Regions from separate parts of the Flavobacterium glycogeni genome, predicted to be linked through region 1. Evidence: riboswitches for the same ligand, from Rfam matches in the RefSeq annotation. Region 1 holds a riboswitch; each other region holds the start of a gene.
The links. A riboswitch is a leader RNA that binds a small molecule or an ion and turns the genes downstream of it on or off. The one in region 1 is predicted to bind S-adenosylmethionine.
Positions count from the first base shown of each region.

Region 1 (5,800 bases):
ATTGCGCGGTTATTTCAATGGGTTCATCTGAATTATAGAAACTTTCATGTTCAACCACTAATGATTTTTTAGAATTATTCGAAGCCAAAAATTGAATAATCTTATCAATAAAAACATCATATTTTTCAAAAGATTGATTGTTGACGTGTGTTTGCAAGCGCCATTTCCAACTGTTTTCTCCCAAAAGATAAGCGGATCGCCTGCCTTGATTTTCTGTAAAAGCCAGTAAAGGCGCATTCGTATCTATTGTTCTAATTTTGGATGAAAGTAAAACTGATACCGTTCCTTTTGTAGTTACGGTTCCAAAAGCATTTTGTAAAGGCGGTAAATTTTCAAACCCGATATTATCAATGGCAAACAAATTAAACTGAGTATTAAAAACCGACAAATAATCTTCTTTTTGTCCGCTCATTTTAAAGCTCAAATTATCCTGCTGCTGATTCAGAAAATTAAAATCGGTGTTGTTTCCAGTAATAATAAACGTGTTGATTCCGGCACCTTTATTATTCTCAAAAATGGTTTTGAATTCGGTTGTTGGCTGGTATAAAATTAAAACATTAAAATCTTGCAATGTTTTGACTTCATTTGGCTTAATGATTGTTACTTTACGTTGTACATTAGATTCAATGGCCCTTTTTAGCGCCCCTAAATCAGGATGATTTATAGCAGATACTATAGCAATATTTGTTTTTTGATCTATAACTTCAACCGCAAAATTCTTGGTATTATTATACGTATTTTTTTCCTTTTCTTTCGATGAAATAGAGGCTTTAAAAACCTGTAATCCTATTTTATCAGCCGGTAAAAGCACACTTACAATTGCCGTTTTTTTGGAAGGCGAAAAGGTAATAGATTGTTTACTGAATACCGAATTTCCTTGCGAAATGATGAAATCAGCTGTTACGTTTTTTGTTCCTGAATACTGTAAAAAAGCTTCTACAGGAAATTTATTTTTGTGAAAAGCGTATTTGTTAACGTTCAGCTGATTGATTTTAAAATCTAAAAAAGTCGTTGTATCACCTACAATTACGGGATATATTTTATTCACAACATCAAAACTATAGACATAATCATTCCCGGAAGTTTGATTTCCATCAGTAATTAAAACCGCTGGATAGATTGCATTTTTATAAATACTTTTTAGATTTTTGGCAACAACATCAATATTAGTTTGGGTTCCTTTAAAATCAAATGTTTCTGTAGGTTTAAAATCATCTGAAAACTGATACGATTGCACGTCGAATTTCTCTTGTAAATCCGAGTTTGATTGTATTTTTTTATACAATTCCAATGCTTTTTCATTGGCATTCAAAAACGAAATAGAACTCGAATTGTCAACAACAATCGGTAAAGGCGTTTTTACGGTTTCAAGCGTATTTTTGGTTATTATTGGATTAATCAACAATAATAAAATTCCAAAAATGGATGAAAAACGCAAAAAAGCCAAAAACCAACCGATTTTCGATTTGTTTTTGGCTTTGTAGATATATTGAAAAAATGACAAACCGCCAGCTATTAGTAAAGAAAGAAGTAATAATAGTAAAGTGTTTGTTGTCATATTTTAGTAGTGTTCAGTCATCAGTATTCAGCAACTGAGCACTGATGACTGATCACTATTTTTTTTAGGTAAGCATTCCTCCACAAACATTCATAACCTGTCCCGTTACGTAAGCACTCATGTCTGAAGCAAAGAAAAGACACGCATTGGCAACATCTTCAGTCGTTCCGCCACGTTTCAACGGAATTCCGTCTCTCCATCCTTTTACAACATCTTCGTTTAATTTAGCCGTCATTTCTGTTTCTATAAATCCTGGAGCAATTACATTGCAACGAATGTTACGAGATCCTAATTCCAATGCTACTGATTTAGAAAAACCAATAACTCCCGCTTTAGAAGCAGCATAATTAGTTTGTCCTGCATTTCCTTTCACCCCTACTACTGAACTCATATTGATTATAGAACCAGAACGTTGTTTCAGGAAAGTACGTTGAATTGCTTTGGTCATATTAAAAACCGATTTCAAGTTAACATCAATTACTTGATCGAAATCTCCTTCAGACATACGCATCAAAAGGTTGTCTTTAGTAATTCCGGCATTGTTAATTAGAATATCAACCGTTCCAAATTCAGCTAAAACCGCATCAACAAAAGTTTGCGCTTCATTAAAATCGGCAGCATTTGATTGGTATCCTTTGGCTTTAATTCCAAGCGCATTCAATTCATTTTCTAATGCCAAAGCTGATTCTACAGATGAGCTGTAGGTGAATGCTACATTTGCTCCATGTTTTGCAAAAACTTCAGCAATTCCCTTTCCAATTCCGCGACTCGCACCTGTAATTATGGCTACTTTTCCTTCTAGTAATTTCATATTCTATCGTTCGTTTGTATTTTTTTTTATAAGACAAATATAACAATTCAATTCAAAAATTTTATGTCAAAAGCTTAAACTTTCAAAAATCTATTTATCGATTTATCCCAAAAATCGCTGTAAATGGCAATTAAAGTAACTAAAAACAAAAATAAGAGATACCAAGCATTACTGAGTAAATCTAAGAAATTCAGTTTACCATTAGCAAAACTTAAAATCAACAACACTTGAGCGCCATAAGGCAAAATTCCTTGTACAATACAAGCAAAAATATCCAGTAAAGTTGCTGTTTTTTTAGAGCTCAAATTATACTCATCATTAATTTCTTTGGCTATAGAACCAGTAATAACAATGGAAACCGTATTATTGGCGATAGCCATATTAGTAAAACTCACTAAGGTACCAATTCCCATTTGCGCCGATTTTTTGTTTTTAATTCTTGATTTAATTTTGTGAATGACAAAATCAATTCCACCTGCTTTTTCTACCAATGCCGCTAAACCACCCGTAAGCATGGATAACAAGAATATATCGGTCATGCTCGTAAACCCTTCGTATATTTTTTGTGCAAACACTAAAATAGTAAAATCGGCACCAATAATTCCAATAATTCCTGCTACCACAATTCCGATGATTAAAGTTGTGAAAACATTAATTCCAATTATGGCAAGGACAATCACTAGCAAATAGGGCAAAATAGTCACTAATTCGTAGCTCGATTTTGGAATAGCGACAGCCGTAACTTCCGAATTTAATCCTAAATAGAAAAGTAAAAAAATGGTAATTACCGAAGCCGGAAAAGCGATGAACAGATTTACTTTAAATTTATCTTTCATTTCGCATCCCAAAGACTGAGTAGCCGCAATGGTTGTATCAGAAATCATCGATAGATTATCCCCTAACATGGCGCCCCCCAATAAAGATCCCGCGATTAACGCAAGCGGAGAACCGCTTTTTTCAGCAAGACTTACCGCAATTGGTCCTAATGCTACAATTGCACCAACTGAAGTTCCTGTAGCAGTCGAAAGAAAAGAAGCAATCAGGAAAATTCCTAATGGAAAATAAGCCACATCAATATTGTTGATACCTAAATTCACCACAGAATCAACTCCTCCCATTGCTTTAGTGACAGTGGCAAAAGCGCCTGCAAGCAAATAAATCAAACACATGGTGATTATTTTACTCTCGCCACAACCGGAAATTAGAGTATTTACTTTGTCTTCTGTTGATTGTTTGAAAAGTAAAAAAGCAGCTATAATCCCTAATAAAACCGCTACTGGAGATGGGAATGCATAAAAATCATTAAGCCAAATTCCAGCTCCTAAAAAGGTTAAAATAAAAATAAATAACGGAAGTAATGCCAATGCATTTCCTTTTAGTTGAATTTTTTTTGTCATAAATAATGGTATAAAATGAATCCATTACCACGACTAACAAATAAACCAAAATATAAAAATGATTAAAACAACATTTTTTCCAAAGGATTTGGCTTATCGTTTTAGCACCTTGCTTGTTGTTGCAGGTTGCTATCCTTTTAAAGGATTCGTGATAACGGGTGCAAAAGTAATTAATTATTTATGAAATAATTTGGATTTCATTCAAAAAAAATAATAATTCAGAAAAAAGCGTCACATAAAAATGTGACGCAATTATAATTAAAATATTGGAAAACAGACTTTAAACAATTAAAAAGCTACATTCCATTTTGGCAATCTTCCATTTTCGTCAAGGAAATTTTGTAAAACTTGTCCTTCTACAAATGTTGGGATTGCTTTTGTTTTATCGTTGAATGTCTCATACCAAACCACTTCTAGCGTGCTGATATCTTCGATTTTCATTTGTGCTGGCCAAGAATATTTTCTTCCTGTTTTTGCAAATTGGTGTCCTTCTACAATTTTTTCTTTTAGACCACCATTTTTAATTTTCAAAGTTCCATCATTTTGAACAGTTCCAGTAGAACCAACCATAATCAACTCTTTTTCCTCCCCTACAGAATACACTAAAAACACTCCAGATCCTTCTGAAGCATTACAAACTTCTGCTAGACTGTCCTCTGTAGTAAATGAAAACTGATTGGTAACTTTGAATTTTTTTAACTCTTTGTACATATTATTTTATTTTTATTTGAACTGGCTTCGGCAAAAAAATACCCCACAAAATCGTGAGGCCCATTAGAAACCATTCGTTTATGTTTGTTCTTATTAGGATTACATCTGAAAAACAGATGCATTTAATAAAGTGCAAAGATATTTCTTTAATTCAATTTATAATAAAAAAGCCCCACAAATTGTGAGGCTTTTAAAATATTTAATTAGAGTTTAGATTAACCTAAAACTTCTTTTACTTTTTTACCAATTTCAGCTGGAGAATCTACCACGTGAATTCCACATTCTCTCATGATTTGTTTCTTAGCTTCAGCAGTATCGTCAGATCCACCAACGATTGCACCTGCATGTCCCATTGTACGTCCTGCTGGAGCGGTAACTCCTGCAATGAATCCTACAACCGGTTTACGGTTACCATCCGCTTTGATCCAATGAGCAGCATCAGCTTCTAATTGTCCACCAATTTCACCTATCATTACGATACATTCCGTTTCAGGGTCATTCATCAATAATTCAACTGCTTCTTTTGTAGTAGTTCCAATGATTGGGTCTCCTCCAATACCAATTGCAGTAGTGATTCCTAATCCTTGTTTTACCACTTGGTCAGCAGCTTCGTACGTTAATGTTCCCGATTTAGATACAATACCAACAGTTCCTTTTTTGAAAACAAAACCTGGCATAATACCAACTTTAGCTTCACCCGGAGTAATTACACCTGGACAGTTTGGACCTATTAATCTAGAATTTCTTTCTTTAACGTAACTATTTGCTTTTATCATGTCAGCAACAGGAATTCCTTCAGTAATTGCAATAATTACTTTAATTCCAGCATCTGCAGCTTCCATAATTGCATCAGCAGCAAAAGCAGGCGGTACAAAAATGATAGTCGTATCAGCTCCTGCTTGTTCTACAGCATCTTTTACAGTATTGAAAACTGGCCTGTCTAAGTGAGTTGTTCCCCCTTTTCCTGGAGTTACACCACCAACAACGTTAGTACCGTACTCAATCATTTGAGAAGCATGGAAAGTTCCTTCGCTTCCTGTAAAACCTTGAACAATTATTTTGGAATCTTTATTAACTAAAACACTCATGATATATTTTTTATGTAGTTTTTAAAATTGTTATGCAAAAGTATAAAATAGTAATCAGTAATCAGTATTCAGTATTCAGTTTTTTGCTACTAAATTATGATAATTGACTCATTTGATACCCTCGAAATAGTTTATTGTCTTTTATTTGCCAAATAACCATAAAATGCGCCAATAACATTTCTTCTCTAGGATTCTCTATCGTTTTCACAAAATGAGAGTACCGTACCGAAATTAA
Region 1 is NZ_JBLVPV010000001.1:88,395-94,194, reverse strand. Features, by position in the region: gene ACNQGX_RS00400 (hypothetical protein) at 1-1,558, opposite strand, end outside; gene fabG (3-oxoacyl-[acyl-carrier-protein] reductase) at 1,623-2,369, opposite strand; gene ACNQGX_RS00390 (Na+/H+ antiporter NhaC family protein) at 2,444-3,766, opposite strand; SAM-I-IV-variant riboswitch at 3,830-3,926, opposite strand; gene ACNQGX_RS00385 (hypothetical protein) at 4,055-4,477, opposite strand; gene sucD (succinate--CoA ligase subunit alpha) at 4,693-5,565, opposite strand; gene ACNQGX_RS00375 (nuclear transport factor 2 family protein) at 5,660-5,800, opposite strand, start outside.

Region 2 (5,800 bases), on a different contig from region 1:
GCTAATGAATTGCGTTTTACGTTGAGACAAGATATTCTGATACGTCATGTAAAAGAAGAAGATTTACCATTTTTCTACCAAGAATTGGCTAAGCTTAATTTTGTTGATTTAGGATACAATTCCACAGCCGATATCACCGCTTGTCCGGGAACGGATACGTGTAATCTTGGGATTGCAAGCAGCACCGGAATTGCAGTAGAACTGGAAAGAGTTTTGGAAACAGAATATCCACAATACAGCAACAATCAAGAAATCACGATTAAAATCAGTGGTTGTATGAATGCTTGTGGACAACACAATATGGCCGAAATTGGTTTCCAAGGAATGTCAATTAATGCAGGAAAACTAGTTGCTCCAGCGCTTCAAGTATTATTAGGTGGTGGAAATTTAGGAAATGGATCAGGAAGATTTTCGGATAAAGTGATCAAAATTCCAAGCAGAAGAGGACCTGATGCGTTGCGTTTCATCTTAAATGATTTTGAAGCGAACGGAAACGGACAATCATTCTTGAATTATTATGATGCCAAAGGAGAGAAATATTTCTATGAGTTTTTGAAACCATTAGCAGATGTAACTAATTTGACCGAAGCTGATTTCGTAGATTGGGGAAATGCCGATAACTATGTAAAAGCGGTTGGAGTTGGAGAATGTGCCGGTGTTGTAATTGACTTAGTGGCTACATTATTATTTGAAGCTAAAGATAAATTAACGTTTGCTCAAGAAGCTTTTGAAGATAAGAAATGGGCTGATGCTATTTATTTGGCTTATGCAGGTTTTGTAAATGGTGCCAAAGCATTATTGCTTGCCGAAAATCAAAAGACCAATAATCACGCTGGAATTATCGATTTGTTTGATACTGTTTTTATTGAAACCAATAAAATTGTATTGGAGTCTTCGTTAAGAGATTTGGTATATCAAATCAACCAAAATGAACCTTCGGGGGAATTTGCACAAAAATACATTCAAGAAGCAGCAGCCTTTTTTGAAAATATAGAATCGTATAGAGCAAAAGATTTAGCAGATGAGAAATAAAGTAAAACCATTCGTAACCTTAGTTGGAGCAGGTCCGGGAGATCCTGATTTGCTTACCATCAAAGGCGCAAAAGCACTTGCCGAAGCTCAAGTGGTTTTGTATGATGCTTTGGCTAATGAGGAAATCTTGACTTATGCGCCAAAGAAATCCATAAAAATATTTGTTGGAAAAAGAAAAGGCTGTCATGAATATTCACAAGATCAAATCAATCAGTTGATTGTGGATAATGCGCTTACGTATGGAAATGTGGTTCGATTAAAAGGCGGTGATCCATTTATATTTGGACGAGGAAGCGAAGAAATAGAGTATGTAGAAAGCTTTGGAATCCCTACCTTTGTTATTCCTGGGATCTCTTCATCCATTGCAGTTCCCGCTTATCAAGGGATTTCTTTGACCAAAAGAGGAGTGTCCGAAAGTTTTTGGGTAATAACCGGCACGACCTCCGCTAGGAAATTATCGAACGATGTTGCCTTGGCAGCACAGTCTTCGGCAACAGTGGTAATCTTGATGGGGATGAGCAAATTGGAACAAATTATTGCCTTGTTTCAAAAGGAATCCAAAGGGGAAACTCCCGTAGCGATCATTCAAAACGGAACTATGCCAGATGAAAAAATAGGCGTTGGGACTATAGATACAATTCAACAGGTTGTCACGGAGAACAAATTAAGTTCGCCGGCAATAATTGTTATTGGAGAAGTGGTTAAAGAAAGCAATAAGTTGAAAGGATTTTACGAAGAATTTTTGTCTAAAGAAATCAGTAGATAAAGCAAGAGAACTCCATAGGAGTGTTACATATTGTGATTCCGAAGATTCGGGAGATTTCAATCCGATGATGATTATCTAGCGTCAGATTTTAATCCGATAAAAATGAAAATAAAATGGAAACTATTAACGAACGAAACTCCGTAAAGTCACCCCCTCCTTCGGAGGGGGCTGGGGGGAGGAACGAATTATATCCTATTTTTTTAAAACTACACAACCTCAATGTGCTTATTGTAGGCGGAGGAAATGTGGGTTTAGAAAAGTTATCATTTATGCTAAAATCCAGTCCAAATGCAAATGTTGAGGTGGTGGCACCAAAGTTTTTGCCAGAATTGGAAGAGTTGGTTGAAAAACATCCTTCGGTGAAATTGACTAAAGCCAAGTTCAAGAAAAAAATGTTGAAGAAAAGGCACATGGTTATTGCCTGTACCGATGATTTGAAAGTCAATAAACGAGTGTTTGATTTCTCCAGAAAAAGATATTTGATTTGCAATATTGCTGACACGCCAGATTTATGTGATTATTATTTGGGCGGTATTGTAACCAAAGGAAATGTAAAAATTGCGATTTCGACAAACGGAAAATCACCTACAACAGCCAAAAGATTACGGGAGTTTTTCGAAGAAATAATCCCGGACGATATCAACAAAATGGTCGAAAACCTAAATGAATATCGCAAAACCTTGAAAGGAAATTTCGAAGAAAAAGTGCAGAAAATGAATGAAATTACAGAAGCATTAAAAAATAAAGAATAGAACAGTCACAAATAAATGAATGATATAAATCATATAAATGTATAATAATAATTCGTTTATTTGTACTTATTAAGAATGATTACAAACAATAAATAAAATGGTTAGAACAGACATACTTATAATAGGAGCCGGACCGACAGGTTTATTTGCAGTTTTTGAAGCAGGATTGTTAAAATTAAAATGTCATATTTTAGATGCCTTGCCACAAGCCGGCGGACAATTATCTGAATTATATCCAAAAAAACCTATTTATGATATTCCAGGATTTCCTGAAGTATTGGCGGGTGATTTGGTTGATAATTTAATGGAGCAAATCAAGCAGTTTGAGCCGGGATTCACGCTGGGAGAACGTGCCGAAACAATCGAAAAACAAGAAGACGGAAGTTTCATCGTAACCTCAAATAAAGGGAAAAGATTTCATGCTTCGGTTGTAGCGATTGCTGGTGGTTTGGGAAGTTTTGAACCAAGAAAACCATTGATCGAAGACATCGAATTTTACGAAGACAAAGGAATCAAGTATTTCATCAAAAATCCGGAAAAATTCAGGGACAAAAGAGTAGTAATCGCCGGAGGTGGTGATTCAGCTTTAGACTGGAGTATTTTCTTGTCGAATGTAGCTTCTGAGGTAACTTTAATTCACCGTAGAAATGAATTTAGAGGTGCTTTAGATTCGGTAGAAAAAGTACAGGAATTAAAGAACTTAGGGAAAATAAAAATGATTACGCCGGCAGAAGTAGTTGGTTTGAATGGAGCTGAACATTTAGAATCAATTGACATTGAGGAGAATGGAGCACACAGAACCATTCCTACCGATTATTTTATTCCTCTTTTTGGATTAACTCCAAAATTAGGTCCTATCGGAGACTGGGGATTAGAAATCGAAAAGAATGCTATCAAAGTAAATAATGCATTGGATTATCAAACGAATATTCCGGGGATTTTTGCCATTGGTGACGTAAATACCTATCCAGGAAAATTAAAGTTGATCCTTTGCGGATTCCACGAAGCGACATTAATGTGTCAGGCAGCGTACCAAATCATCAATCCGGGCAAGAAATATGTATTGAAATATACTACAGTTTCTGGTGTTGACGGGTTTGACGGAACCCGTAAAGAGGCTCCAAAAGCCGTGGTGAAAGCCATAGTTTAACAACTTAACACAAACTAGTTAAAAAATATAGCGCTAATACTTGCAAGTATTAGCGCTATGTCTTTACTTTGCACTGTTCATATATTTATTGAAAGTTATCACGAAAGGCGGAGGGAAAGACCCAATGAAACCTTAGCAACCCTTTATCTTTAAAGAAGGTGCTACATTCTACTTTATACGGAACTAGTTTCAGTATCTAAGATAGATAACACACGAATACTCACTTAGTATTTCTCAAACCTTTTCTTGACAACATATCGATATTTAGCTTACTGAATTAATTTCAGTATCAGGAGCGAACAATTGGCGTTTTTCTGCCAATACCGTTCCCGCTTTACGCTATATCTTTTTTTTATTTTACCCTGTCAGGGTTTAAAACCCTGACAGGGTAAAATAAAAAAAAGGATACCGCTGCAATCGGGGCTAAAGAGCTAAAATAGTGAACTTTTGTAATTATTAATCAAAAGTATAAATCCCGATACATATCGAGATTTACAAGAAATAAAAAGTTATGTCAAGCATTTCAAAAGATAGTTTAGGAGTTCCCCCTTCGGGGGTTAGGGGGACAATTCAAGAAGAAATAAAAAAGAGAATACTCGTGCTCGATGGAGCAATGGGAACCATGTTGCAACGCTACAATTTTTCGGAAGAAGATTTCCGAGGCGAACGTTTCAAGGATTTTCCGCATTCTCTCAAAGGGAATAACGATTTGTTGTCGCTCACACAGCCTAAAGCGATTCGTGATGTTCACGCTGCCTATTTTGAAGCGGGAGCTGATATCGTAGAAACCAATACTTTTTCTGGAACCACCATCGGTATGGCCGATTATTATCTGGAAGAATATGTTTACGAACTCAACTACGAATCGGCAAGAATCGCCCGTGAAGTAGCAGATGAATTTACAGCCAAAAATCCAGATAAACCTCGTTTTGTGGCGGGTTCAATAGGACCAACAAACAGAACAGCGAGTATGTCGCCAGATGTAAATGATCCAGGTTACCGAGCCGTAACTTTCGATGATTTACGTATTGCCTACAAACAGCAAGTAGAAGCTTTAATGGACGGTGGTTGTGATTTATTATTGGTGGAAACTATTTTTGACACCTTAAATGCAAAAGCAGCCCTTTTCGCGATTGAAGAAGTCAAAGACGAACGCAATATCGATATTCACATCATGGTTTCTGGAACGATAACCGATGCATCAGGAAGAACACTTTCGGGTCAAACGGTAGAAGCTTTTTTGATTTCTGTTTCGCACATTCCGTTGTTGAGCGTAGGTTTTAATTGTGCTTTGGGAGCCGATTTATTGAAACCGTACTTGCAAACATTGGCGCAAAATACTTCGTTCAATGTATCGGCACATCCAAATGCAGGATTACCAAATGCGTTTGGAGAGTATGACGAAACACCCGAACAAATGCAGGCATTCATCAAAGAATATTTGGACGATAATTTAATAAACATCATAGGTGGTTGTTGCGGAACAACCCCGGAGCATATCAAGTTGATCGCTGATATAGCGAAGGATTATAAGCCAAGAGTTTCGACTGCGGTGATGTAATGGATAAATAAGAAATATGCACGGATTAGGTAATTTTTCGAAAACAAATAAACCTTAAAATCTAGATAAATGAATAATCTATTTTGTTTAATAAAATTTGGAAGAAAAGAGAATTTAGAAAAATTAATTGAAAAAGGACAAATGAGATTTGGTGCTATTGTTGATTTTCAAAAGTCAACAGAAAAAGAACGAGGTGACAAATTTGAGGGAGCAATCAATATTACAAATGAACAATTTTCAAAAATAGAATGTGACCATCCTGATTTAGGAAAGTTTACTTTTCAACCAATTGCTAATTCCCCAGCTAGCGCGAGCGTCCCGCTCGTGACCTCAAACAAAGGCAGGTAAAAAGATTTTGAAAAAAAATAATTTAGAAAGGCACGAGCGGGACGCTCGCGCCAGCAACATACGAGTTCCATAGGAACTATACATTTTGTAGCAACGGAATTTATTCCGTTGATTGTAGATAAAAAATATAATGGTAAGCAGGGTCTTGCGTGAGGGATAGTAGCGGCATCCTTTTGTGGAGCGATAGCGGA
Region 2 is NZ_JBLVPV010000007.1:171,842-177,641, forward strand. Features, by position in the region: gene ACNQGX_RS08150 (nitrite reductase) at 1-1,032, shown strand, start outside; gene cobA (uroporphyrinogen-III C-methyltransferase) at 1,022-1,798, shown strand; gene ACNQGX_RS08160 (precorrin-2 dehydrogenase/sirohydrochlorin ferrochelatase family protein) at 1,912-2,550, shown strand; gene ACNQGX_RS08165 (NAD(P)/FAD-dependent oxidoreductase) at 2,648-3,700, shown strand; SAM riboswitch class I at 3,793-3,912, shown strand; gene ACNQGX_RS08170 (homocysteine S-methyltransferase family protein) at 4,212-5,261, shown strand; gene ACNQGX_RS08175 (hypothetical protein) at 5,331-5,609, shown strand.
Region 2: linked by a shared signal. The riboswitch ahead of ACNQGX_RS08170 (homocysteine S-methyltransferase family protein) and the one ahead of ACNQGX_RS00390 (Na+/H+ antiporter NhaC family protein) in region 1 are both predicted to bind S-adenosylmethionine.

Region 3 (5,800 bases), on a different contig from region 1:
ATTTTCGACCAACATCATTCCCACACAAATCTTCTCTTGGATCTGGCTCGGTATATCCATTATCAATTGCTTCCTTCAATATTTCGCTGAACGAAGCGTCTTTTGCAGAAAAATTATTGAACAAATAACTCAATGTTCCAGAGAAAACGCCTTTAATCTTCGTGATATTTTCTCCTGAAAGGTGCAATAATTTAATCGTATCAATCAACGGTAATCCAGCTCCAACATTGGTTTCATAAAGATAACTCTTTTGATTATCCGCCAATACTTTTCGCAGTTTTTTATAAAAACTATAACTCAACGTATTGGCAACTTTATTAGAAGAAATCAAATCGAAACTGCTTTCTGCCAGAGGAATATAATTTTCAACAAATGTCGCACTTGCCGTATTATCAATCGCAATCAAATTCTCCAAATGATGCTCATTTGCGTAAGCAATTACATCATCGATAGTATAAGAAAAGCCATTGTTTTGAATTTCATTTTTCCAATTTGGAGTAACGCCGTTTTTATTTAAAAGTACATTACTTGAATTCGCAATAGCAAAAACATTCAGTTTGATATCTTTTCTTTTCTCGATAGTTGCGGCTGATTCCAATATTTGGTTAATCAACGTTCCGCCCACTAATCCATGTCCGAAAATAGCGATGTTGATTTTCTTTGAAACTCCAAAAATCTCTCCGTGAATCACGTTTAAGGCTTTGTTCAGTTGCGATTTTTTCACAACCAAACTCACGTTTTTGCCCGTAACCGTATTATTGAAAAGAATCGGGACAATTTTATTTTTTATCAACGCCGTATAAGGCTTGTGAAACGTACTCAAATCCTGGCCAATGATAGAAATTACCGAAACATTATCCGTTACCGTGATTTTATTCACATCTTTTGAATAGAAATCATTTTCGAATTCTTTCTCTAATTCAATCATTGCTTTAGTCGCTTTATCAGCAGCAACTACCAAACCAATCCCTCTTTCTGAAGAGCCTTGAGAAATGATGCTTACGCTAATATCGTTGTCTCCCATCACTCTAAAAATACGGGCATCAACTCCAGTTTTCCCCAGCAATCCTCTTCCTTCCAGATTCACTAACGAAACATTTTCAAGTACCGAAAGTGTTTTAATTCCTTCTTTGTTAGAATTGGATGTGATTAATGTTCCTTTATTTTCGTGGTTGAATGTGTTCAAAATACGAAGTGGAATGTTTTTTTCCAACAAAGGAATAATGGTTTTTGCATGAAGAATTGTCGCACCAAAATTAGCCAACTCATTCGCCTCATTAAAAGTCAAATGGTCAATTTTTTTAGCATCAAGCACTAAATCCGGATTCGCCGTATAAATTCCGTCTACGTGTGTATAATTCTGTAATTCGTCCGCATTTAAGTAATTCGCAATCAAAGAAGCGGTGTAATTACTGCCATTTCTTCCTAAAGTGGTGGTGTCATTATTGTTATTAGAACCAATAAAACCAGTAACAATGTTCACGGTTGTTCCGTTATTTTGTTTGAAATAATTGATTACATTTTTCTTCGAAATTTGTTCCAAAGGTTGTGCATCACCAAATTTAGAATCCGTTTTTATCAACTCTCGAGTATCTGCAAAACGGGCATTTATTCCATTTCCAATCAGAATAGCTGTCAGTAATTTTGCAGAAAGCAATTCTCCTTTTGATAAAATTTGGTCTTTAATTTTATTGCTGTAATCGCCAATTAAACTTACGCCTTCGAATAATTTTTCCAAAACATTGAATTCCTCAGACAAATCTACCTCTTGATAATCGTCTTGTTGGTATTTTTTGAAATCCTCAAATAAAGGTTTGTAATCTCCATTTTTAGAAGCAATACTTAAAATTTCTTCCAACTCATCTGTAGCATTTCCTCTTGCTGAAACCACAATTGCAATTTCTTCTCCTTGATTTACTTTATCTGTAATAATCGCAACTACCTTATTTATTCCGTCGCCATTCGATAAAGATTTACCTCCAAATTTTAATATTTTCATTTTGTGTGTTGTGTTGTGTTGCCTCTAAAAAATAGCTGCAAGCAAATTGTCTAATTGTTTGTATTCTATCAAAAAAGCATCGTGTCCGTGAATGGAAACAATTTCCTGATAGGTGACATTATTTTTATATTTTTTTAATTCCTCGTAAGTTGCTTTATTTTCATTTGCAGTAAAAAACAAATCTGAATTGATACCTATAATATGAATATCAGCTTCGATTTTTGACGTTATTTCTTCAAATGAATCACTGTTTCTGGTAATATCTATCGTCTTCAACAATTGATTCATCATTTTGTAAGACGAAATTTGAAAGCGTTTTTGAAGCTTTTCACCATGATGCCACAACCAGCTTTCTACATTGAAAATAGCTAATTCCTCATTGGTGGTTCTCTGAAATTTTGCAGCAAAAGATTCTGGAGTCCGGTAACAAAGCATGGCATGAATTCGAGCATCTTCAATAGGTTTTGACGAGTTTTTCAGAATTTGTTCCTGTAAAAAGCAATTGGCAATTAACCAATCCGTCGATTTCCAATCGGTTGCAATAGGAATTAAATGTTGCGTGATTTTTGGTTCTAAAGCCACCAGTTCCCAAGCAATTCCTCCGCCAACAGAGCCACCAATAATAGCATAAAGTCGCTCTATTTTAAGGAAATGAATGCCTTCGATAAAAATTTTGGCAATGTCTCTGGTATTAAAATCCGAATAATTTTCAATGATAGCATCATCAAAACCATTTCCCGGAACATTAAAAGCCAGTATTGTATATTTATTGGTATCGATGGTTTTGTGCGCTCCAATTAAATCATTCCACCAACCTTTATCTCCCACAACTTGGGAATTTCCAGTCAAGGCATGATTTACCAAAACGATTGGAGCTGTATGTAAAACTGGTCCAAAAACTTGAAAACTTAAGTTTAAGGTAGCATAAAAAGCCCCACTTTCGGTGGTGAAATTTTGTAATGTAATAGATGTTGGTTTATTTTCCAATTTCAAATCTTTTATGATTTTTGATTTGTGTCTGGAAATATTAGAAAGAAAGCTAGAAGTGAACTAGAAGAATTCTTTGTGTTATCTTTCCTTTAGATTCTGAAATATCCCGAGGCTTCGGGACAGAATAAAGGTAGAATGCAGCACCTTCTTCGATAAATCGAAGGGTTGCTAAGGCTTCATCGGGTCTAATCCCTCTGCCTTTCTTTATAACATTTCAATACGTTTTTGAACTTAAAGGCACAAATTAACTACTATTTTTTTAAACAACCAAATTTTTATCAAATTGGTTCTAATTGATTTATTGCAAATTGACTTGAAAAATCGCACGCATAATCATTATCCCGACGAAAGAGAAAACACAAGACTATGGTTTTATCTTTCGTCGAAATCATAATTTGAGATTTACTATCGAAGATTCAAAAGCTAAAATAACGATCCCCTTTTTAAATAAAAAGTTCTTCATTTTCTTTTGAATACATTTGAAATAGTAATGAACTCGGCACTATTTTTTGTGCCAAAGGGTCATTTTTTGATATTTCAAATCTTGGATGTGTCAATTCGTTTTTTGAATCGCTTTCCTTTTCTGCTTTGGTTCTGAAACTAAAGCCTTTTAGTAGCCGCAATGTCTTTGGGAAATACTTTAATGTGCTCATACTATTTGAATTTACGATGTTAGTTTTGTTTTAAATTGTTTTTGAATTCTGAAATCTTCTTATACTTGCAAACTAATTTTAATGAAAAAACCCCTTTTAGATACGTATCCAAAAGGGGTTTTAAGTTGTGTTATAAACTTATACTTTTGGAATCAACAGACACGAATGCACATAATGGCATTGGCACAAATCATATTTTTGACTTTAAAATTATTTGTATTCTGGATTTTCAGGTTATTCATTCTGTAATTAATATTGTTTTGTTTTAAGCTAAATAGATTTCAAAAAAAAAGCCTCCCATTTTCTTGGGAGGCTTTTGCTATATAAATTTTAATTTAAATTTAAGCAATAGACAACCCACAGGACTTTTCCTGAATGGCTTTTGACATATTACACACATTAAATTTCATCTTTCTTTTTTTGTTGTAACAAATATGCTAACTATTTCTGAATTTTCCAAATAAGTTTCAAAAAAAAATACAAAGAAAAACGAACCCAACATTCTCTTTTATATTTATATAAGCAGATGAAAAGATTTATCAACAAAAAAAAGTTAAGATTAATTTGCAATTCAAAATGGTTTCATACATTTGCACCCGAATACAAGAGGAAAAATTTGAACTGATTGCAACCTCTTCATAATGAAATCAATTCATTATGAATACTGAAAATTTTTCAGTAGAAAAAATGCTAAAGCAGAAACTCTTCTTTAGTCCTTTTCAGCAATTATTTTTTCTCGCTTAATTTTAAAATAATAATTATTATGGCCTATTTATTTACGTCAGAATCTGTAAGCGAAGGACATCCAGACAAAATTGCAGATCAAATTTCGGATGCATTAATTGATAATTTTTTGGCATTTGATGCTGACTCAAAAGTAGCTTGCGAAACTTTAGTAACTACTGGTCAGGTAATTTTGGCTGGTGAAGTAAAATCAAATACATATTTAGACGTGCAACAAATCGCTCGTGATGTAATCAGAAAAATTGGTTACACAAAAAGCGAGTACATGTTTGAAGCCAATTCTTGTGGAATTCTTTCTGCTATTCACGAACAATCTGCTGATATTAATCAAGGAGTTGACAGAGCAAATCCAGAAGAACAAGGTGCCGGTGACCAAGGAATGATGTTTGGTTACGCTACTAATGAAACAGAAAATTACATGCCATTGGCACTTGATTTATCTCATAAATTATTGCAGGAATTAGCTGTTTTAAGACGTGAAAATAACGAAATTACGTATTTGCGTCCTGATGCTAAATCTCAAGTGACTTTAGAATATAGTGATGACAATAAGCCAACTCGTATTGATGCTATTGTAATCTCGACACAACATGATGATTTTGACGAAGAAGCAACAATGCTTGCAAAAATCAAAAAAGACATCATCGAAATATTGATTCCAAGGATTATTGCAAAAAATCCAACGCATGCTCATTTATTCAACGATGCAATCCAATACCATATTAACCCAACCGGGAAATTCGTAATTGGAGGACCTCACGGAGATACCGGATTGACAGGAAGAAAAATCATTGTGGATACCTACGGTGGAAAAGGGGCTCACGGTGGTGGTGCATTCTCTGGAAAAGATCCAAGTAAAGTAGACAGAAGTGCCGCTTATGCAACCCGTCATATCGCTAAAAACTTAGTTGCAGCGGGTGTTGCTGACGAGATTTTAGTACAGGTTTCATATGCAATTGGAGTTGCTAAACCAATGGGTATTTTTATCGATACGTACGGAACTTCAAAAGTGAATTTGACCAATGGTGAAATTGCAAAAAAAGTAGAAGCTATTTTTGATATGCGTCCTTACTTTATTGAGCAACGTTTGAAATTAAGAAACCCAATCTATAGCGAAACTGCTGCTTACGGGCACATGGGTCGTACTCCAGAAACAGTTACTAAAACTTTTTCTGCTCCAGGTGGAAACGAAAAAACAGTTACTGTTGAATTGTTTACTTGGGAAAAATTAGATTTCGTTGACCAAGTTAAAACAGCATTTGGATTGTAATTTTGGTTTTAGAACCATAGAAATTTAAATCTGATTACATATCAAACCCCGAATTCTGCTACTGCAGACTTCGGGGTTTTTGTTTGGCTATGTGCGGTATTTTTCCTTACTTAGTAAAAAATAACTTACCAAAATTATGGCTAA
Region 3 is NZ_JBLVPV010000007.1:156,857-162,656, reverse strand. Features, by position in the region: gene thrA (bifunctional aspartate kinase/homoserine dehydrogenase I) at 1-1,999, opposite strand, end outside; gene ACNQGX_RS08095 (alpha/beta fold hydrolase) at 2,024-2,986, opposite strand; SAM riboswitch class I at 3,065-3,202, opposite strand; gene ACNQGX_RS08090 (hypothetical protein) at 3,433-3,642, opposite strand; gene metK (methionine adenosyltransferase) at 4,406-5,656, shown strand; gene ACNQGX_RS08080 (DUF4153 domain-containing protein) at 5,793-5,800, shown strand, end outside.
Region 3: linked by a shared signal. The riboswitch ahead of ACNQGX_RS08095 (alpha/beta fold hydrolase) and the one ahead of ACNQGX_RS00390 (Na+/H+ antiporter NhaC family protein) in region 1 are both predicted to bind S-adenosylmethionine.